DNA from 4 places in the Paenibacillus sp. 481 genome. Region 2 is predicted to be linked to each of the others. Evidence: riboswitches for the same ligand, from Rfam matches in the RefSeq annotation. Region 2 holds a riboswitch; each other region holds the start of a gene.

Region 1 (5,696 bases), 2.6 Mb from region 2:
GCTCCATATATATACCGTTATTATTTAAGCCTTTAGACTGGCAGTACAATACTCAATCAAAAATTGATGCTGTTAAATTGGACTCCATGAATCTTGAAAGTAAAATATCATATTTAACTGAACAACTACAATTACAAGTTGATAATTTCTCAAATATATTATTATTTATTCAAGATGAACATTACTTTCTACTTCTCATTGTTTTTATACCTTTAGTTTTTTTATTCTTCATAACACTTTATAGATATAGATGGATTACCATTATTAACAATCTGGTGAACGAAGCATTTGAAGAAAAAAAAGCTCTAAAAAAAGGTTAGAGGTTATGTACGACCGATAAAGCGAATGAAAAAACCATGAAGATATTAAGACATTGGATAACCAAATGGACAATGAGGAAACTGCTACTACGCCAATCAGTGCATGAAGCGTAATGTATATTCCACCCAAGATACTGCAAAGTCACTGAATTGCTAATATACGATGGTTGAATTGAAGGATTTTGTGAATGTTACTCTTGCTATTAAGGAAATTAAAGGTTTTCCACCATGAAATTAATATTATTATCACAAAAATCGCTGTTTTAAGTGGCTTTTTTATATACGTGTATGAGGTATCAATGCTTGGGTAATGAGGAGTTTATTCAATCGACGATTTGTAACAAGAAAAGAACGTGTAATTATGATATTTTGCTTTTTTTCTGAAATACAGTACGCAAATTTTGCATACTGTACTCTCTGGTTTTATTGACTAAACCAGAATTGATTGTCGGCTCCAACTGGTGTTATTGATTAAACAAACAAAAATAAACATATTATAATGGTTAAGTTACCTAATTTTATAACAATCATTTTGTCACCTCCTTCATTTCAATTAATAATAGTCTATTCTGCTGTAGTTCAATTGATACTAAAAGTTGTCTGCAACTAATGTTAAACAAGAACCAGAGGGGACTCTAAAGTTGTAAATTAAGCAGGAGTTTAATTTATTTAATATGAGCAAATAATATTTCATTGAACTCCTTGCCGTAAGGGTATTTTTACCCCACCCAAACAAAAAACACCCCGAAATCCCAATGAGATTTCGAGGTGCCTCTTTTAGCGGATTACTCCGCGCTATTATAAAGTTGTACTTAGCCTTTGAATAATTGCACCCAAACTCCGTTATAATAAGCTACACCGATAGAAGAGTATTGGCCCTTCATGATGTTCTCACGGTGACCAGGGCTGTTCATCCAGTCCTTCATCACTTGTGCTGGAGATTGTTGGCCTTTAGCGATGTTCTCGCCAGCCGTGTTGTATTTCACGCCGAACTGCTTCATCATATCGAACGGCGAACCGTAAGTTGGCGAAGTGTGGCTGAAGTAGTTTTTGCTATGCATGTCTTTTGCTTTTACCATAGCTACGTCGTTCAATTGGGAATCAGCTTTCAATGGCTGAAGACCTGCTTTGGAACGCTCTTGGTTAACCAAGTTGATAACTTGTTGTGCAAAGTTATTTTTGTCTTGGTTTTCGTTGTTACCGTTGTTGCTAGGATTTGTTGGCTTAGACGGTTGTTCTGGTTTAGTAACTTCTGGCTTTTGCACTTCAGGCTTAGATGGCTTGGATGGCTTTTCCGTACCTGGCTTGTTCATGCCCGGGAAGTATTTTTCCATCAAGTCAGCAAGGGCTTTATCCATGTTACCTTTGTTTCCTTGGAAACCTTGGAAATTAACAAAGCAGTTCGGGTTTTGAACTTGAACTGGCTCTTTTGCTGGTGCAGCAGATACCGCTCCTGCAGAAATTACTGGTGTTAGTGCCAAGGCACCTGCTACGACTACTTTCGTCATATGTTTCTTCATACTAAATATCTCTCCCTTTGGTAGCCTACGAGGTTAGCTGACGGGTTCGGGTCAAAAGGTCTCCCCTACCGCTTATGGCGGCTTCACCCCACTATGTGGGTCCCCCGTGCCTTTTGGCTTCGGCTTGTTTTTTTAATACTTTCACATGTTAACATGGATCAACAAAGAGATCATTTTAAAAATAATAGAAATAAACATAAATATTTACAAACTGTAACTTTTTCATTTCAGCGCTGTTACCTGCACTTCACACATTTCTCCGCCCCAAAATGCACGTCATTTTTTTTCCTTCTACTAATAGCTAATCAAAGCTAAATTCAACTCTACGAATCTCTCATCTATATAAAATGCGACATCCCTTTAACAATTCCATTAAAGATGACAATCTTTTCGCTCATTCCACCCCCAATCCAGCCACCAATAAAAATTTTTTATCCACTTTACTCGTATACAAGGTAATTTTCGTGTGTTATATTTTGGATATATTCGCCATTTTGAATAAGTAAGAAAGGAACGGAGAGCAGCATTCACATGGAACCGATCGAAGATTGTCTAACCTTTTTGCTCGGCAAAGCATCCCAACGTGCATATCAAATTGCTAAAGCCAAGCTGCAACCGTATGGCGTCACGCCCGTACAGCACGCACTTCTCCATCTGCTATGGGAAAAAGACGGACAGCACAGCTCCGAGCTAGGCGAACGCCTCCGACTCGACTCTGCGACCATGACCGGGTTGCTCGATCGTCTCGCGCAAAGCGAGCTTATTGAACGCCGGCCAAGTCCGACAGACCGCCGAATGAATCATATCTTTTTGACACCACGCAGTCAGGAATTGCAAGCTCCGTTATCCATTTGTATCGAAGATACGCACAAGGAAGCGTTGCAGGACTTTACAGCAGACGAAATCGCCCAGCTCAAAGGTATGCTCGCTCGATTCATTGGCCTTCATCCATAAGCTTAAACCCTCATGCTTAACCCATACCGAACAGAAAGCGAGGTTCATTTCATGCATCAAATGAAACCATTAAGCGAAACCATGCTTGGTGCCTTAGGCATCGAGCTTGGAGAAATCACACCCGAACGAGTAACGGCTACCATGCCTGTTAACGCGGCGACACACCAGCCTTTCGGGCTACTCCACGGGGGTGCGTCTGTCGCACTTGCAGAAACCGTCGCCAGCTTAGGCACGTGGTTCCTCATCGATCAAACAACCGAAGCCGCTGTCGGACTCGAAATTAACGCCAATCACATTCGCTCCAAGCAATCAGGAACGGTGACCGCCATCGCAATACCACTGCACAAAGGCCGTTCCACCATGGTCTGGGAAATCAAAATTGTGGATGAAGACCAACATCTCATCAGCATCGCCCGCTGTACCGTCGCTATTATTAAACAGAAGAAGACCCTTAACTAATTTTCAAAAAGAACAAAAGTGATCAACGGCTGCTATGCTATTTTGTAGCCCCAAGAATTGATTGCGCTTACATTGTAATATACATGATACAATTGCCTAACTGCCCTACCTACACCGATCAGCCAACTTTACAGATACAGAAAAATATCAAACCGCGAGAGGATGAGTTCAATTGTCTAAACGACTACCGCAACAAATGACTCAGCAGCTCAGTTTGCCTGTTATCGTCGCCCCCATGTTCCTTATTTCTAGTCCGAAAATGGTTATCGAGAGCTGTAAAGCAGGCCTTATCGGGTCATTTCCACTTCTGAACGCTCGCACAGCCGAAGACCTTGACGACTGGATGCAGCAAATTACGGATGCGCTCTATGCGGCCAAGGCCAAAGAGCCTGGGCGCCGTATCGCTCCGTGGGCAGTTAACCTGATCGTCCACCGCACGAACAAGCGCTTCGAAACCGATTTAGCGCTTATTGTGAAACACCAGCCACCGATTGTCATTACATCGCTCGGTGATCCGCAGCCAATCGTTGACGTCGTGCATCAATATGGCGGACTCGTGTTTGCAGATGTCAGCACGCTCAAGCACGCTGACAAAGCCGCACAGCGTGGCGTGGACGGACTCGTCCTCGTATGCAGCGGCGCAGGCGGACACGCGGGGGCGATCAATCCGCTCGCCTTTATCGCCGAAGTCAAAAAAACTTGGACCGGCATCACGATCCTCGCCGGCAGCATCTCTAACGGCCAAGACATATTGGCCGCCGAAGTACTCGGTGCCGATCTCGCCTACATGGGCACACGCTTTATTGCGACGACCGAGAGCTTTGCCCATCACGATTACCAAACGATGCTGATCGAATCCACACTAGATGACCTGATTTACACCGATGCCATTAGCGGCGTAAAGGGCAATTACCTCATTCCGAGTATTCGCAATGCCGGACTCGATCCAGCCAAGCTGCTAAAAAAAGATAGCATCGATTTCTCGCAACTCAATGCCACCAACGCCAAAGCGTGGAAAAATATTTGGTCGGCTGGCCAAGGCTTAGGCGCCATTGAGCAAGTCGCATCCGTTGCACAAGTTGCAGCGGAGTTAAAGCAACAATACAAACAAGCCTTGCATCAACTGCAACTCACCAGCGTTCCTGACTAAGTACATGATCCAATAAAAAAGGCAAGCTGCCAGCATCGGTCATCGTTGGCAGCTTGCCTTTTGTTGTTTATCAACCACATGGTTACCTATCAACTAGCATCACCAATGCCCATTGCCCATCACACGTAACGAATCAAGCTAATCAAACTTAACTAATAATTGCCCACCTTTCTATGTCCGTTTTCGAGTACCTGTCCCTCACTCCCCAACCCTCTCCTGTACGCGGCAGACGTCGATGCTCCTGCGCTACCGACTGCGAAAATTCCAGCGGCACATATACACAATGCTTCTCGTATGTATGGCCCCTTCGCTTAAACTCGTACACCACCTCCTTTTTTCCTAGCTCAAGCGGCGTCCATAACAACGACGCATCCAGCTTAACATACTGCATCGGCACATCTTCTGATACTCGTATCGTCTGCGACTTGCGATAGAGCCCACCTAATATGATTCGCGACGATAACCGTTGCAGCGTATGCTCCGCACTAATCGCCTGAATCCCCGCAAAATAACGTCCGTCTCTCCCTAGCCCAAAGCTATATTCCTCATTGGCACAGTATCTAGAACCGTGAAACTTAAACGGCAGCGATCGACAAACACGCTCCATTTCCGTTAAAGTCTCACAATATTGACCGAGTAAGATAAACGATTTTAGTTTTACGATATAAGCATCCATACTTACACCATCCTCCTTGAATTCCAATTTTTATGATTGTAAACCAAGTAGAACTTTTTTCCTAGACATTTAATACTATATAATAGCAAATTTGACATTTAATCTCATATATTTTCAACGAAAAAGCCTCATTATTAAGTATTTAGTCTTAATAAAGGCGCCGAAAGCATGTAAATATACCCATTTATTTATCCATAAATTATAATAAATAAACAGATACTTTAGACTCAATAAGAATCACACAAACAAAAAACGGACCCTCGCAATTGCGAAGATCCGCCTCCATATGTTACTTACAAGAAAAATATCATAAACACAATCGCGAGTACAAAGCGATAGTATGCGAAATACGCAAATGGCAATCGCTTCAACAAGTTCAAGAACGTCTTGATCGCGAGCATCGCAACCACGAACGCAGCAATAAAGCCTGTCGCGAAAAAGCTGAAATCGTCCATCGATAAGTGGGATGCGCTCTTGAGCAAGTCATAGCCTGTTGCACCAACCATCATCGGCACAGACAACAAGAACGTGAACTCTGCGGCAGCCGTATGGCTTACGCCAAGCAGCAAGCCACCCGAAATCGTCGAGCCCGAACGCGAGAAGCCAGGCCACAACGC
Region 2 (5,696 bases):
CGTTGGACTGAACGTTTGTGGTACACCAAGCAGAACAAAGATCAAGCCCGCTACAATCGAAATCGGTAAAAATACACGTGTAATCGAGCGAACTAAATCGGCAAGGAAGTTGCCGAGCGGCTTACCGATTAAGCCACGAATAAAGGCGAACACGACAGCTAAGAACGTGGCTGGCGCTGTAAACATCAAGAACGTAATGCCGACCATTTGGGATAAATAAGATAATCCACTTTCCCCGCTGTAATGCTGCAAGTTCGTATTTGCCATAAAGCTTATTGCCGTATTAAAAGCGAGCGACGGCTCCATACCCGGAATCCCACTCGGATTAAGCGGCAGGATGCCTTGCAGACGAAAGATCGCGTAAGTAATGCCAATCATCAATATATTGGACAGCAGCGCTGCAAAAGCGTAGTTTTTCCAGCTCTGATTCACTTCTTTGATACCAAATAGTTTAAATAATAGTCGATCGAGCGGACCGAACACCGCATCTAGCGGCCGCGGCCCCCCGTTGTTGTCGAACACCTTGGCCAAATAAATTCCGGTTGGCCGCGCTAACAGCAGGACGAGCAGCAGCGTTACCCCGATTGAAATCCATCCTAATGCACTCATTGTATTTCCACCTTTCCCATATGACAGCGACTCTTGTCGAGCACCCTAGAATAAATTGTGTTTAAAATTTTTCTGGCTTCACTAATGCGTAACCTAAGTAGATGAACAAGGCCCCAACGATAACAAATAGTCCAATGGTCACAATCGTTCACCCCGATCTCCAACTTCCCGAGTACACCAGTGTAAGATGCCGATGCTCGTTAAGCCGAGCATACTAAGAAGCATTAACATGACCACGTCGTACATCTTGAATTCCTCCCCTTTTTCTGTTCAACTTTCCTGTTCCAGCAACGGTTTATCAGTAGCAGCACAAGTGCGCAAGATAACTGAATTTTTCGTCACGATACGTAAAAAAGCACGCAAAAAGGCCGCACGGAAAGAGGGTCCTTTCCGCGCGGCCTCACTAACGCACAGCAAATGAAAGCCGTACGTAGCCACGACGAAATAAGGCGGCCTCTATGGACGCTTACGAGGTTAGCTGACGGATTCGGGCGCATTGAGTCGCCCTACTTGGCTTGAGCCAAGATTCACCCCTCACATGCGCGACTTGCAGCTCGTGTGAGCTGTCGTTACGCATGCTGTACTTGTGGTTCCCCCGCTTCCGTCGATTGACGGAACTCAGCGATGAGCATAGCCTATTTTTTTAATGTGAAGACGAAGCATCGTTCATATCACGGTTCAGCATTTACAACGCTGTTGGCGTCGGGCAGTCTGTAACGGCATGAATAAGTTCCGTCATTAAAAAGCTTACTTGATCCGATTGCGTGAACACGATGTAGTTCGCACCTAGCAATCGGTAAATCGAATGCGGATGATGATGTTTAGTAACGACCGTTATCGGGTCTGTTGTCCAATGTCGGCACACTTGCAGCAAGCGGCACGTCAACGCGAAACTTTGCTCGAAAATGAAAATACGTCCTACAGGCACATGCGGTACGATCCAAGCTTTCGGATCGGACGTATTCAGGTGACACATGTGCTTGACACCCAACTTCTCCAGCTTCTTGGCCATTCGGGTGCTGTTTACAATGGCCGCAGTAGGTATCCCTGCTCCCCTTAACTGACGCACAAAGTCTACGCCCATCGCATTCGGTGCAAACACAGTAACGATGCGATCTGCTTCAAACATATCCTGTTCCTCCTGTCTTCATTACCGTCGCCTTTTTTTCCACAAGAAAGAGGAAATGCGCCAGATCAGACTAGGCACGCCTCTTCTCACACGCTTACGAGGTTAGCTGACGGATTCGGGAGCGAGAAGTCCCCCTATCAAAGCAGCACGCTGCTTCAAATTCACCCCTACGAACGGATAATGCGCAAATTTGCCCATTATGGCCGATTTCGCTTATTGGTTCCCCCGCTTCCGTCGATTGACGGAACTCAGCGATCTAGACGTTCGGATACGTTGTATTGCTGAACTGAATATTACGCCTGATTGCCTTAACCTGTAAATCACCGTGAAAGCTCATAAATGGTAATTCCGATGCAAGACATGCATGAAATCAAGTTCAATCTTCCAAAATCAGATCATTAGCTCGCTAACGCTCAACCGTTCGTGAATTATGGTGATTTCAAGAGATATTAGCAGCAATTCCAATAACGAGCTGCATGTAAGCGCTACTTTCAATGAAATTGGCGTAAAAAAATAGGTTTGTATCTATTTACACCGATTCCCAGATCACGTTAGGATACGCTCACAACGTTTTTGAGGAGGAGTTCGTATTGGAATGCTCGGGCGACCTTGAACTTCAGCGGAAAATGCTCATTACAGAGTGGCAGCGTTGGAATAACGAACGTTTTTTTAGCTCGATTCGTGCTTGCCGATTATGCACCGATGAACAGCCGCAGCCAACGGACGCGGCGTACGCAACAGATGTCAGCTTTTTTCATGACATGATTTTTTTTCGTAGTTGCCCTCGCCACGATGAGCATGCTCCAGCCGGAAGTGAAGTGCCGCTGCTGCCAAATTGGGTCCGGGAGCGCAATATCGACAAACCGATGCAGCAAATGGAACAACAGGAGCGTGCAGCTGCTCTGGAAGACGTCGTGCAGCGTGTTACAGGGCAGCCTGTTAAACGAATTTGGCTAAGCATCGTGCTCGAAAATGGAGGCAAGCTAGATATGGTGGAAATTGAACAAACGCTCATTTGACAAAATGCGCATAGAGCAAAGCCCGAGCAGATGTTGCCCGGGCTTTATGTTATTGTCCTACTCCTGTCAAGTAAAGGGTAAAGGTACAATATAGGGAGAGACGGTTGGGCATTTACAAGGTAGAGGTAGGATGAGGCAAGCTTTGATCTAGTAGGTGTCGTTGCTATCCATATGGACTAGGTTAGGTGAGTGGATTTGGTTGGTCATGTGGGCTGGGTCAGTTTGACTGGCCGATTGAATTTGATTGGTAGTGTGGGTTTGGTTGACCGAATGGGTTTGATTGGTCGATTGAGTTCAGTTGGTTAAGGTGCTGCTGTTGATCAGATGGTGGATCAAAAACGACGCGCAGAAGTTCGTTAATTCGATTCATATAGGTATGTTCTCTCATCGTCCGCTCTAGACTGCGCAGCGCGATTTCTCGTCTTGCCTCCTCGTTATGCAAGTAATATTCAACCTTGCTCACTAACTCCTCCGAGGATCTGTAAGTCTCAATTTCAACGCCAGGCGTATAAAAACGGGGCAAATCCGCGCGAACATCGGTTAGTTGGAGTGTTCCGCAACCGGAAATTTCAAACGTTCGTGGATTAGGTGAAACAGCGGGAATACGAGCTTTGTTGTTGTTAACCGTCTCATCCTCGACGGAGCGATGCATATTGATCACAATTTTGCTGCCGTTGTACAACGTCGCTGTTTCATGCGGGCCCATCCATTTATTTAACTCAATGCGCTTCTTGTAGCGAGAAAAATGGGTCAGGCGATCCCACCACAAGCCGGAGATTACGATGTTATGCGTCGCAAGGCGAGAAATAATCGGATTGAATGATCGAATTCGGTTCCAATAGCCCGAACCGATAAAGCTGACATCTCGGCGTACAGGGCTAATCGTATGGCGTGGGCGAAAATGGAGCGGAAACACTCCAAACGGCAAATAATGCACGTGCTTACAGCCTAATAAGCGATAATATTCGACGCAGTTTAATTCTAGCGTAAATACATAGTCGTAATGCGGCACGACAAGGGTCATAATGTCGGTATAGTAAGGATCGTCTGTAATCCATACAGCCGTCCGAATGCCAGACTGTCTAAGCTCATTCAGTTGTTCGACTGGAAATTCCATTCCATCTAATACAAGCACAAGATCGGGACGAATTTGTGCTGCCGTCTGCGCAACTGGATCACGTGGCCCTGCTATGGAAAGATGAGCAACTGTGCTTTGCAGCGTTGTTACAATGGCTTCATCCAATGGTGAATATGGAAAACCTTTTCCTGATGACACATACATGACATGAATCTGTCTCATGTCGGGATTTGCATGCACGGTATGCATAATAAATTGCGAGCGTCCCCGGATGTACCCCTCCGCATATCCTTTATGGTTCCCTTCATGTTGTCCACGCTGACGAGCATTCCTTATCGGATGCTTATTCATGGCAAGCGTCCGGCGCAACGACCTTAAATGGGACTTACGCATCTTACAGCTCCTCTCTTATCGCGTGACTCCTAGCCCTTCATAACCCTTAGCATTTGATCCACTCGATGCTCGAACGTATGGCGTTGAAAGGTCGTTTGCAGCCCGTTCATCGCTATACGAAAGCGCTCCGATTCATGATTTAAATAATAATCAAGCTTGTGAATAAGTTCGGCTGCTGTTTCGAACGTATCGATATCGAAGCCAGGTGTATACATTTCTAGAAGCTCACTGCGCGAATCAATGAGCTGCAACGTACCACAAGCCGCGATTTCGTATGTGCGGGGGTTTAAGGACTGACCCGTAATATGGAAGCTGTTTCGATTGTCCAGTCCGTATTCCGAAGGCCGATGCATATTGATAACAATCTTAGCCGCATTGTAATAATGAACAGTCTCCTCGATCGGCACCCAGCCTTCGCGCAACAGCGGTTTTAACTGTGCATACTGCGTTAATCGATCCCAATGTCCGCCCGCTATAATCACTTTTTTACGCAGGAGATAGGGGGCAAGCTCGTCAAATAAGCGGGCTCGGTTCCAAAATGCATTGCCGATAAAGCAAATATCGTACTTGTAACAGGCAGCTGTCCGCACAGGGTGGAACGTTGAAGTTCCTACGCCAAGCGGTAAATGCAGAACATAAAAACAACCTAAACTCGCATAAAAGGGCAGACAGGCTCGCTCATGGGTGAAAATCATATCATAGTACGGAGCAGCCTTTGCTGTATCTTCTGTAAAATACGGATCATCTACAAACCACACAGCTGACTTGATCCCCAATTCTCTTAAACGTGTCAAATGTTCCAAGTGATCGGCTGGAAACACATGCAGCCCATTCATAACGAGTACGACATCAGGACGCATTTGCTCCGCTGTCGCTAACATTTGTGACGCTTCAGCAGACACGAATTCCTTAGTCAGCTTGCTTAATGCTACACTGACTCCACGATCTATCGCATCAAATCCTTGCGGAATGTATAGAACACGCAAATCGTGAGGCATGCTTGCGGGAAAGGTGGCTTTAGCAACGATCGATTCACCAAGCCCCAACCGATAGCCGTCCGCATATCCCTGTCGAAATCCATGCTGCCTCCCTTCTTCTTGGCGATTAACGAGTATACTTCTCACGTCACGATTCACCCAGCTTCTGGCGCAAGCTATCCTCACTATGCACATTACGCCTCATATTTGTTATATCGAATTTAATATATGCCGCCATGGCAAGTGCATCATGGACGTGTGTCCGCAAAGCTAAAAAACAGGCTATTCCCTACGTGTGCGTGTATTCAAACTCTTTCAGACTCGTCCAATCACGACCAAGTTCCCCCCAGACATGCTTGTCCATGCAAAAAAACCCGGCATGCGTACGTTAACCGCAAAGTCCGAGCCCATGTTAGAACATTTCTCGTCCTTACATGCATTAGGTTTGACCCGCATATGCTAAATGATGACCGTCTTCAAAGCCTTTAGCA
Region 3 (5,696 bases), 1.2 Mb from region 2:
AGATACGAGTGCAGGGCGGACGTACAATATGAAAAATGAACCGCGAACCATTTGATTAAGCAACTCGGCGGTTTGTTCCAACTCCTCTGTATGCGCTTTGCCTATCGAATACGTATGCCCTTCCGCACGAATAAACAATATCCGATCAGCTGTTTCTAAATAACGAAGAAAGCGTTCACATCGTCGGGTAAATTTGGCTTGTACTTCTTCATATTGAGCGAGGTTCGCAGGTGAGTTTCGACCTATGTCAAAGTCATGTACAGAAGTTACATGATAATAACGGTCATCAACAAGATAGTGCTCACGCTGAAAATTTAATTGTCCAGAAACGATCAAGTTGTCCCGATCGAAAAAATAAGCAAACCGCGATTGTAGCAACCGATTCACCGAAGTAAGCTGTTCAGAAATCATCCAGTCCAAAGGCCCGCTGCTTCGTCGCAGCTGGCGGTCTTGCATTTTGAGTGCTGGCAAGCACGTTCCACCTAAGCTTAGCACGACATCGTACTTTCCTCGCAATTGCTCTCTCCTCATTGCGGCCATCCTCCCCCAGTCAGAACTGATGCAAGTACGCCATGATTTCTATTAATTTATGACAGAAAGACAGACAAGGTTTGGATGGAGAGCATATTTCCTTTTCACCAAGGACATAACAAGAACAATAACGTTTGCGGGAAAGGAGTAACTTGACTATGCGTATGCGCCAACTGCTCATTTGCTTGATTGCTTTTTGCATGCTATTGTCTACCGGTTGTTTCCCACATTCACGTGTAACATCCCCTGAGCCACCCACATCTGAGCAGCATTCCGTACCTGTAAAAACGACAGGGAACGTTTCACCTTGGACAAATGGAGCTGCTACTACTTGGCCTCCACATCAGTCGGGTCCAGATACGGGTACTCCTGACTTAGGAATTTTGCCAAAATCAGCGCAGCAGCACGTGAATCGGGATGAAGCGAAACAGCATTCCATAACACGCAAGGACAAGCAAGCAGACCGAAAAAAAGAAACGATTCGTTTCACCCTACATGCTGACGGAAATACGAAACAAGAGAAATGGACGAGTCGAACGAAGACGGCTAAGGTACATACCGCACAGTCCACACAATCGGCTCGCTCCGCTCAATCGCGGAAATCACAGAGCAAGCAACAGCAATTTAAGCTAAGCTTGGCACAACTAAGAATGAAGTATCCGCACTTTTTTAAACTGCGCGGCTCAGCTTCTGGCAAGCAAAAAGTTGCCTTAACGTTTGATGATGTGCCTGACCATATCATTACACCGCTCGTGTTGGACATTTTGAAAGAGCATCACATTCAGGCAACGTTTTTCCTAGTCGGTTCACGCGTAAAACAATATCCGCAGATCGTCAGACGCATGGTTGACGAAGGCCACATGATAGGCAACCACTCCATGAGCCATCCGTTGCTCACGAAGTTGTCGATGCCTGCTTTTACAACGCAAGTGTTGAACACGGAGCATATCATTGAGCAAGTTATCGGTTATAAGCCGCGCTTTTTCCGGCCTCCGTACGGTGCCATTAATGAAGAACAGCTACGTTGGGCAGGAAAACACGGTTATATCGTTGTTAACTGGGATGTCGATTCGAAAGACTGGAAAGGATTAAGCGGGGCCGAGATTGAGCAACTCGTCATGAGCAACGTTGAACCTGGTTCAATTGTGCTTCAGCATGCGGGTGGAAGCCCTCAAAATGGCTACTTGCGTGGGACGCTGCTTGCTCTGCCGCGTATTATTAAGAAGCTACAGGCCAAAGGCTACGATTTTGTGACTGTGCCTGACCTGTTTCACGATCAAAAAGAAAAAAAAGAGTCTTGATCGCTTATGTGTACACGAGGTACAACAAGCAATCAAGACTCGTCTATGGTTAGCCTCGTCAATGTAAGTGTTGACGAGGCCGCGTTGTAAGTTGAAGTGTTCGTTATTTCAAAACGTAAACTTGTACATTTTGAATGCCGAACGTATTGCCGACACGCTTGCTAACAGGAACAAAAATATCAATTTTGTTGCCATTAATCGCGCCGCCAATGTCACGTGCTGTAGCAAGAAGACCGCCACCAGGCAAATGTTTGAAATCATAGCCTGTAATAAACAGTTTCGTTCCAAGTGGAATCACGTCTGGATCAACGGCAACAGTTCCAAGTTCTAACTTGTTACCGAAGTAGTCGACTCCGCCCCATGGACCATTCTCGCTTGGATCAGCCGAATATGCGGTTGCTTTCATATTGGCACGCCACTTGTATTCCATTTCACGTCCAGACACTTGAACAATCTTATTCGAAGTTGACTTTGCTTTCATTGTCGCCACAGCCGCTTTAGGCTGAGCTTTAGATGGAGCTTTAGTCTGTGCTTTTGGTTGAGCTTTAGAACCTTCATTCTTGTTATCACCCGTTTGTTGTTCTGCTTGCTCCTTAGACTCCTTGGGCTGCTTCTCATTCGATGCTGTGTCTGCCGCAAATGGCAAATTCACTTTCAAGCCGCTGTATACGTTTTTAGGATCAATGTTCGGATTGGCAGCAAGTACTGCCTCTAAACCTAGATCATATTTATTGGCGATCGCATAGAAGGTTTCTCCCTCTTGCACCACATAGTTCTCTCCGTCTGCATAAACCGGTAAAATCTGTACAACAGCTGCTAAACCTAGTACTGCAATTGCTAATTTTAAAAATGTAATTTTCTTCATATAAGTATTCCTCCTTAGGTTGGCCTGCGGGGTTAGTTGTCGGATTCGGGTTAAGGAGTACCCTACGCATGTGTCAAACAATGAACAACGCAATCATTGCTCGTTAGCGATTCACCCCAAGACGCCGTCTTTATGTGACGGCTATCGGTCAATCATCCCCCGTACGGGTGTCGTTTCGGCTCGGAAAGGATCATATCACAATATTGTAACCTGTGCGCAGGTAGATCTTGTTAATCCTTGTAAACCTATGGATACCAATGGTTACAGCAATTTTACTTTTTCAAAAAATGTGCAGGTGATCAGTATAATACGTAAATGAGATTGGAAAATGATTGAAATCCATTGCAGGCTCATTTATACTATTACATAGAATTTCGATGCATAGATATTCTATGTGTTCGGGGGTGAACAAATAGTGATGATTAATAAAGAACTGATGAAAGGCAGTACCGTCATTTTATTGCTTACGGTATTGAATAAGAAAGAAATGTACGGCTATGAATTGATTAGGGAAATCGAGTACAGATCGGATGGCGTATTTACAATGAAGGAAGGTACGCTCTATCCTATTTTGCACACATTGGAAGCAACGGGGTGGCTTGATTCGTATTGGAGCGAGCATGATGGACGCAAGCGTAAATATTATCGCATTACCGATGAGGGCCGTACACACTTAGACGAGAAAAAAGTAGAATGGACACGTTTTCGCATCGCGGTTGACACCGTTATTGGAGAGGGGAATCCATAGTCGGCTTGGCACTGCCATTCATCGGCTACAGTTTTACAACACAGCTTGTTGACTTTGCCGCTGTCGGTCTTCTTTTATCCCTATATAGACGTAAAAATAGGATTCCACGCGGTCCCGGTCAGTCGAACCCTACTGGTCATGGTCCATCTGCGGCTCAATAAACTACATTTAGTCCTACAGCCACACAAAAAAGGAGCAGTCCAAACTCATTGAGTTCAGACTGCTCCTACTGCGCATCATACGCAGACGTTAAACGCCTTCCACTTTTACAACACTTTACTCAAAAACTCTTGTGTCCGCGGATGCTTCGGCTCGCTAAACAGCTCCCCCGGCTTCCCAGCTTCAACAATTTGACCGCCGTCCATAAAAATGACGCGGTCCCCTACCTCACGAGCAAAGCCCATCTCGTGTGTCACGATGATCATCGTCATCCCTTCGGCAGCGAGCGATTTCATCACTTCTAGCACATCGCCAACCATCTCTGGATCTAGGGCAGATGTCGGCTCGTCAAACAGCATCACATGCGGCTGCATCGCCAACGCCCGTGCAATGGCAATCCGCTGCTTCTGACCACCAGACAGCTGGGCAGGATACGCCTGTGCCTTCTCAGCGAGCCCTACTTTTTTAAGCAGCTCAAGCGCAAGCTGTTCCGCATCTCCCTTGTTCACGTTCTTCACTTTAATCGGCGCCAACGTAATGTTGTCCAGCACCGTCATATGCGGAAATAAGTTAAACGACTGGAATACCATTCCCATTTTCTCACGTGTTACGTTAATATCATGTTTGCTAGCATTGATGGACTGACCTTCAAATACAACGTTCCCTTGTGTAGGCGTTTCCAGTAAATTCAAACAACGCAAAAATGTACTTTTACCAGAGCCACTCGGCCCAATAACGACGACGACTTCCCCTTTAGCGATGCTAATATCGATGCCGTTCAAAATGTTGAGCTTACCAAAGCTTTTATGCAAATTTTGAACTTCAATCATTTGTCTTCAACTTCCTTTCCCAGTAGCCGATCAGCTTAGAAAGTGTAAATGTTAAAATAAAGTACGTCATGGCAGACCCTACTAAGGGGCCCATTGCCGTATAAGTTTGACTGCGGATAACTCCAGTCTGATAAAAAATATCGGCCAGACCGATAAAGCAAACGATTGCTGACTCCTTAATGATAACAACAAACTCATTGGCAATGGTCGGAATGACGGTACGTAGCGCCTGAGGCAATATAATGTAGCGCATCGCCTTCGCCTTCGTCATACCGAGTGAACGCGCAGCCTCCAATTGACCTTTATCAATCGATTGAATACCAGTCCGGAAAATTTCCGCCAAATAGGCGGCGCTATTCAATGAAAGGGCGATAACCCCTGCTATAAATTTGTCAAACTCAATCCCAAATTGGGGTAGTCCAAAATACACTATAAACAATTGGACAATAAGCGGTGTCCCCCGAAATATTTCGATATATACCGTTGCAACCCAACTGATCGGTTTGATCGGACCTAACTTCATAAATACAAGGATAGCACCCAGTATAGATCCGAATATAACAGCGAAAAATGATAGTTCAAGCGTTACAATTGCGCCCGATATATACAAATCTTTATTTTCCCATAGCATATTAAAAAAGTCACTCATGCCGTTTCCCCTCTCGCTAGCTCTAACTTTCAACCTTACATCTTGCTTTTAAAAAAAGAAGGGCGGCAATTACGCCGCCTAACATGCATCGCTTATTGTTCTGCTAACGCTTGAGCATCGATCAAAAACGTTTCGATTTTGCCTTCCTGCTTCAAACGTTGAATAGTTTTATTAATTTGTGCCGCCAAATCCGGATTTTGTTTATGAATTCCAACGACATAACCTTCTCCTTCCGGCTTCAGCTGCACGTCAGCAACTGCCAATGCATCACTGCGCTTTGTCGCGTAAGCTTTCGCCACAGGCTTCTCGGCAAGTACGGCCTCGATACGATTCGATTCCAGTGCCAGTGCAAGGTCACTTACTGAAACGAGCTTTTCAATCTGGGCATCTGGAATTTGCGTCGCGACATCTTCGAAAGTCGATCCTTGCTGCACACCGATCTTTTGCCCTTTCAAATCTGCCGCTGTTTTATACTTTTCTTTATCAGCTGCACGAATAATTACGCCTGCCTCAGCTAAATAGTAGGGCTCGGAAAAGGTCATCGCTTTCTCCCGCTCAGGGTCAGCGTCCAAACCTGCCATAATGAAATCTACCTTTTTCGAATTCAAAGCTT
Region 4 (5,696 bases), 1.2 Mb from region 2:
TTCTTTGTGTTCAATGAGACATTGCTTGTCCTTTTCTTATCACCAGTAGCGCTTAATTTAGGAGGACAGGTAGGAAACAGCATTGCTGCAATGATTGCAGTGGGGATTTGGGGCCTCTCTGTTGTGTTAGCCACAATATTGGAAAAAAGGAATATGGTTGGACCATTGGAAATATGGATGAGGAAATTGGTATATAAACATAAATAAATGACCAGACAACCGAGTACTTGGAGCACTCGGTTGTCTTTATTTCCACTAGATTGGGCCGTTGCTATTCCCCTATTTTAAGCTGCAAAAATGGGGTCAGCTATAATCGCAAATTTTAAAGGACTGAATCTTATTTGCAATTCGTTCCATACAAATCCACTCCACCCCAGATCTTCTCCAAGAGGCCTAGAATCAGGTTATAACCATCCCTTGTTCCTAATGGTATCTCTGGGTGTCTCTCTTCCTCGCAAGAAACAGTACGATTTGGCACGTTTCTTCAACACTATCAATTGAATCCTTTAGGATGCACGGCTTCGGGCATGCTGTGCTTGCTGCAATCATAGTCGGTTTGAGAACCACTGTAAGAAAAATAGGTCCGCCAAGTCCTGATCATTGTCTATTCCAATCTGCAGGGCATGCATACGATGAGACTGACGGGAGGTGATATTCTGCATGCTCAAAAAAACAGCAGCCGGCAAAGTCGAAAACCAAGTCTATTCCAACCGTGTGGCCAGATCAGAGTTCGACCAGAACTGGCGAACTACTGTGTCAAGAAGCGGATACGTGATCTATATTGCAACAGCCAACCGTGCAAAGGTAACCGTCTTGCTAACTAACGGTTCGAGCAAGCTGCTCATTTTCAACAAAGGTGGGCAAGTGCTAGTTGGCGGCGGCGGAACGAGCCATTACAGTAAGCCTCATATAGCTAAGAATTTGTAGGTAGAATGTAAAGAAACTGGTCCTGCTCTCATCTTCTTATGTGAGCAGGGCTTCTTCCACATGGACTGGTTAGCACGAGAAGTAAGCTTGCGAATAGTCGAACAAAACAGCCCGATCCAACCAAGATATATGGGTATTGCCTTCCCGTTGCATGGCCGGGTTGCGCAGCTTGGATGCCAAATCCATTAAAGAGGCCTTAGCAAGATTCGTTCTAATTGGGCCCCCCAATTTATCTTTCTCTTCTACAATATCCAAGGCCACCGGGATGGAAACACCCTTTAATTTCATAAATACTTTTGCCCATTGAACGAGATCAAAATGACGATTCTCAATTGGAATAAAGTATTCTGCAAAGCCTGACATGTTTCGGCTAGAAATTACCATTAATCCGCACATGCTTTTATCAATGATTCCAATAACTCCACTTTCAATCCTTTTGGTGTCATAAAGATAGGTTTCGATATGATCGATTTTACATTTAGCCAAATCATGTTCTACGCTTTTTTCCGGTAAAGGGGTACTTACTTTCTGCACGATCGATTCCTCCTTCAATGCTATTTATTACGCTCATAAGCTTTTTAGGCAAACAAAAAGAAGCCCTTTGAGCAGAGAATTCTTACTCTCGGACTTCTTCCGCTGAACGATCAAGCTGAAGAACACGATCGTGATTCTCTCTCTTTGCGCTTACGAGGTTAGCTGTCGGATTCGGGCTTGAGAGACGCCCTACCCCAGCTTGCTTAAACAAGCTAGGGATTCACCCCGTGAAACCATCCTAGGAGGATGGCTTCGGTTGGTTCCCCCGTTTCCCTGTTCAGGGAATTCAGCGTTTTGGAACAATAATTCATGCCCGTGCTGTTGAATGAATTGTACGATCTCACAAGCCAATATGTAAAATTCAAATATGAAGAACATACCCTCTTATTTAGCATTATCTGGTGATGAAATCGGATTCATTTTATATAATCTTATATTTTCTATATTATTACTCCGCTAAGCTTCAAGTATCTCCTTTTATCCGATATTGGATTGTCATCTGCAACTCGATGACATTATAAAATAGACATCTTCAGTCCTCCATCATTTAAAACATCAAACAATCTTGATAACACGAATGGCATCAGAGGATACCTTTGCAATTTATTTGCTTTCAGAAGTGTCATATCTATTCGTTATCGTTTCAAACTTTTCCGTATTTCCCACTATTACCTCTCTAATCTAAATGATCTTATTTATCTTTAATCAACGCCTTAAATGATTTCAATTTATGTTGAGCGCGTCGATACATCATATAATCAAATAAATTGGCTATACATATAATGCCCAGCGCTATCAATAATATCGGGGTGAATTCCACTTGGCCTTCCATTTCGCTGCTTGTGAACATCATGGAGGAGATCAAAATAAATGTAGTAACGATTAATGCAATGAAGTTGTGTATAAAGAAGTACGTCCGAGAATTGGCCATACGAATTGGGAGTATTGATGTTAGCCATTCTGTAATCAAACCAATAATGAACCCTACACTTCCGCTGGCTAATACCGTTAAAACTTTGTACGAGAACAGTACATCTGCATCATCATAAAATTGTAGGAGAATACCTATGAAGAGACCGATAAAAAATGACTTTATAATACTTTCCAAATTTATTTTCTCCATTATTGCTCTCCTATATTTTGAGTGTGCTCCTAAGCTTTTTTGAGAACATTTTTGATACTTCAAGTTCAGCGTTATTATCCATTCTGAGTACATATCTAGAGTTAAACCAAGGGATAATTTCTTTTACGTGAAGCAAATTAACGAGTTGTGACTTATTGATTCGTATAAATCCTTTTGCTACCCATACGTTCTCATAATATTGCAAAGTTTCTTTGATACTATAACGATTAGACTTTGTATATGCCATAATTCCATCAGAGCCTGCTTCTACATATAGAACATCCCTTGGTTCAATAACTGCAAATTTATTTTCACTGAAGCCTGTCAGAGTATTCATAACATGTATGTGTTCCCGAACGCCGGAGACCAAAAGCTTAACCACATCCATATAGTCAATAGCATCGAATACAACAATAAGCTTACCACTGGGTATATCATATCCATTTTCAACTAGCACCAAATCGCTGTCTTGCATAATTTCAATTTGGTATTTGGATAATTCTTGTTTCAATTTTTCATAAACCTTATTTGAACACAATAATTGAACCATCATGTCTCCTCATGTAACAGAAGTATTTATCCAACTATCATCCTATCATAAATCATTCTTATTTTTACCAATTCCTCAATGCCTTTTTCCCTAAAATCAAGTGATCCAAAATTAACAATAAAAATAGTGTCCTTTTCTTTATCGACTAATATATAAGTTCCTGTAGCTCCAACAGCACCATAAACATCTGTCATTGAGCCCAACAGAAATGACAACTCGCTAAAGTCAAAATACATCATACCCATGCCGTAATAAATGCCCTTTTGATAGCGATGATTAAAGTCAGTCATCTGTTTATACACTTTCTCGGACAATAAATCCCCGTTCTCTAAAGCCCTCATGAACGCTAACAGATCATCCATAGTAGTAACAACACCGCCACCTGCCCAATCAATCGATAATGCATTTCTCTCACTGTAGTCAACGCCATTTATATAAAACCCAACAATATCAGCTGGTTTATCATGATAAAACATTAAATAACTATTATGTATGCCCAAGGGCTCAAAAATTTTTTCCTCTAAAATATTTGAATACGATTTTCCCTCAATCGCCTCCACAATAAGTCCAAGCAAAATATATCCCGTATCCGAATAATAAAATTGTTGTCCGGGCTGTCCAACAGAATTCTGGTTTTCTCTAGTAAACGCAATCAACTCTTCTGGCGTAAATGAAAGATCAGGATTAGAACATATCCTTTCCAATATAGGTTTCCCGGTGTTAACCGGACCTTCAAAATAATCTCCAACTCCTGATGTATGACTCAGCAAGTGTCTTACTGTTACCTGCGCGCTGTAATCGATGCCGTCTACCACAAATAATCCCTTCAGGATGTCAGCATCTAGCCAAGAATTGATGTTATCGTCATAGTTGATTTTACCCTCGTCAACTAACATCCCGTAGACAGCCGCACACATGGTTTTGCCGATGCTGGCTGCATGATATTGGCTATCCGTTTGAACGGGTTGCGCCGAAGATTGATTTTTAGTGCCTACTGCAAATTGTTCAAAGTAGCCTGTCTGGCCAGAGTAAATGGTTAATAACACGCTAGATAACGAATCATTTTTTTTCACTATTTTTGCTATGCGATTTTTAATTTTTTCATTAACTACTTCTTTAGATATCGGCCTATTCAAAAAGGCTAATACACCATATCCAATTGCAACTAAGAGGATTATGCCAACCAATATTATAATTCCTAATTTCATATGGACCACCTTTCGTATCATGTATTTTTCATACATAAATCTAATCGGTGGCTTTACATTTAGAAACCCTTTTGTTCTAAGTGGTCAAAATTCAACGTTAAGACGACTCTGGGGTGGCCTGACTATGTGCAAGGAAACCTAAGGCTTAAATCTAAGGCAACTGCGGTTATGTTTGCCTATAATCGCATGAAAAAAGCCCTTGCGAGGTCATACTCACAGGGGCTTTGCGTGCATCTTGGAAAACGCAATTTCCAACTAACAACTCCTCTTAAAAAGCCGCAGCACAAAGGCTAAATATTTCGTTCCTCATACTCAAACGGTTCTTCATAAGAGTAAATTTCATCGAAAAACCCCTTATACGGGATATCGTCTTCCAAACACTTTATGAGATACGACAGTCCCTCATCACACTCAGGCTCTTCACCATCATTTCGCATGACCTCGAAACTATCTATTATATTTTCCATGAGCGTTACTTGAATAAATAAAGGCAATTTATCCAACATCGAATCTTCAAGCGTGGTCTCCGATCGATATCCCGCGAGAACTGTTGAAAAATAATGATCCATAAACGCTTGGCGTTTAGCGGCATCTTGCTCAAATTGGATCCAGCCTACTCCGTGTGTCCAGAGATCTGCGAGGTCATACATATACCAACCGAAACATGAGTTATCGAAATCATATACAGTTATTTGTCCGTTATCAAAATCTATTGAATAATTCCCATCATTAAAATCAAAATGGATCATACCGAAAGACTCCTGATTCTGTTCCAATTCTGCTAAGGTATTAAGAAGTTCCGTTAACTTCTTCTTCAGCAGAGATAACGAGTCAGGTATTAGTGCATCGATATATTCAACATTGTATTTGTCAAAAAAATGATGCCTACGATGGACAGGATTATATCTTTTCGAGATTTGGTGCAATTTCCCGAGCTCTTTTCCGCAATTATAATAGTATTCGGTAATGGGTGCCCCTTCCCGGTACCGATAATGATTTTCTACTAGCATTTTTCCCTTAGCCTTTTTAAACAGGCATATAAAAAAGGTGTGATCGTTATGGGTAACCTCTTCGAGCAGATTTCCTTGTTTGGAGCTGACTACATCCGAGACGCTTCCCCCATGTTCAAATAAATACCTGATATACTCGACTTCTCCCAAAAAATCTTCTCGGCTCCTGTCAGGTAAGAAAGAGATTCTAAGTATTTTAGCGTCATCCCCCTCTTTCTCACACGTGTAGACGACATTTCGCCCTCCGTCATGCGCCGGAATCAGCCTAATTTCATAGCCTTTTAGTTCGAACAACTCTGATACTAATGGTAGTAAATGAGAATCACCAATTGAAATAACCTCGT

What was found. Region 2 has a riboswitch for cyclic di-AMP ahead of KIK04_RS05195 (hypothetical protein). Riboswitches for the same ligand answer to the same signal wherever they lie in the genome.
Region 1: linked by a shared signal. The riboswitch ahead of KIK04_RS18905 (CAP domain-containing protein) and the one ahead of KIK04_RS05195 (hypothetical protein) in region 2 are both predicted to bind cyclic di-AMP.
Region 3: linked by a shared signal. The riboswitch ahead of KIK04_RS24075 (3D domain-containing protein) and the one ahead of KIK04_RS05195 (hypothetical protein) in region 2 are both predicted to bind cyclic di-AMP.
Region 4: linked by a shared signal. The riboswitch ahead of KIK04_RS10635 (hypothetical protein) and the one ahead of KIK04_RS05195 (hypothetical protein) in region 2 are both predicted to bind cyclic di-AMP.

What each region holds. Positions count from the first base shown of each region.
Region 1 covers NZ_CP075175.1:4,277,706-4,283,401, reverse strand. The annotation lists gene KIK04_RS18910 (hypothetical protein) at 1-36, shown strand, start outside; gene KIK04_RS18905 (CAP domain-containing protein) at 1,133-1,840, opposite strand; cyclic di-AMP (ydaO/yuaA leader) riboswitch at 1,847-1,975, opposite strand; gene KIK04_RS18900 (MarR family winged helix-turn-helix transcriptional regulator) at 2,372-2,794, shown strand; gene KIK04_RS18895 (hotdog fold thioesterase) at 2,846-3,253, shown strand; gene KIK04_RS18890 (NAD(P)H-dependent flavin oxidoreductase) at 3,426-4,403, shown strand; gene KIK04_RS18885 (hypothetical protein) at 4,552-5,079, opposite strand; gene KIK04_RS18880 (undecaprenyl-diphosphate phosphatase) at 5,373-5,696, opposite strand, start outside.
Region 2 covers NZ_CP075175.1:1,194,231-1,199,926, forward strand. The annotation lists gene kdpA (potassium-transporting ATPase subunit KdpA) at 1-609, opposite strand, end outside; gene KIK04_RS24385 (potassium-transporting ATPase subunit F) at 671-751, opposite strand; cyclic di-AMP (ydaO/yuaA leader) riboswitch at 1,059-1,243, opposite strand; gene KIK04_RS05195 (hypothetical protein) at 1,295-1,738, opposite strand; cyclic di-AMP (ydaO/yuaA leader) riboswitch at 1,814-2,002, opposite strand; gene KIK04_RS05200 (hypothetical protein) at 2,329-2,757, shown strand; gene KIK04_RS05205 (CgeB family protein) at 2,975-4,228, opposite strand; gene KIK04_RS05210 (CgeB family protein) at 4,258-5,364, opposite strand; gene KIK04_RS05215 (hypothetical protein) at 5,645-5,696, opposite strand, start outside.
Region 3 covers NZ_CP075175.1:5,671,796-5,677,491, forward strand. The annotation lists gene KIK04_RS24065 (DUF1796 family putative cysteine peptidase) at 1-531, opposite strand, end outside; gene KIK04_RS24070 (polysaccharide deacetylase family protein) at 690-1,832, shown strand; gene KIK04_RS24075 (3D domain-containing protein) at 1,936-2,697, opposite strand; cyclic di-AMP (ydaO/yuaA leader) riboswitch at 2,703-2,888, opposite strand; gene KIK04_RS24080 (PadR family transcriptional regulator) at 3,113-3,445, shown strand; gene KIK04_RS24085 (amino acid ABC transporter ATP-binding protein) at 3,712-4,434, opposite strand; gene KIK04_RS24090 (amino acid ABC transporter permease) at 4,427-5,083, opposite strand; gene KIK04_RS24095 (transporter substrate-binding domain-containing protein) at 5,176-5,696, opposite strand, start outside.
Region 4 covers NZ_CP075175.1:2,435,972-2,441,667, reverse strand. The annotation lists gene KIK04_RS10645 (DUF418 domain-containing protein) at 1-207, shown strand, start outside; gene KIK04_RS10640 (hypothetical protein) at 661-927, shown strand; gene KIK04_RS10635 (hypothetical protein) at 997-1,461, opposite strand; cyclic di-AMP (ydaO/yuaA leader) riboswitch at 1,593-1,763, opposite strand; gene KIK04_RS10630 (hypothetical protein) at 2,153-2,569, opposite strand; gene KIK04_RS10625 (LytTR family DNA-binding domain-containing protein) at 2,595-3,137, opposite strand; gene KIK04_RS10620 (serine hydrolase domain-containing protein) at 3,161-4,342, opposite strand; gene KIK04_RS10615 (phosphotransferase enzyme family protein) at 4,633-5,696, opposite strand, start outside.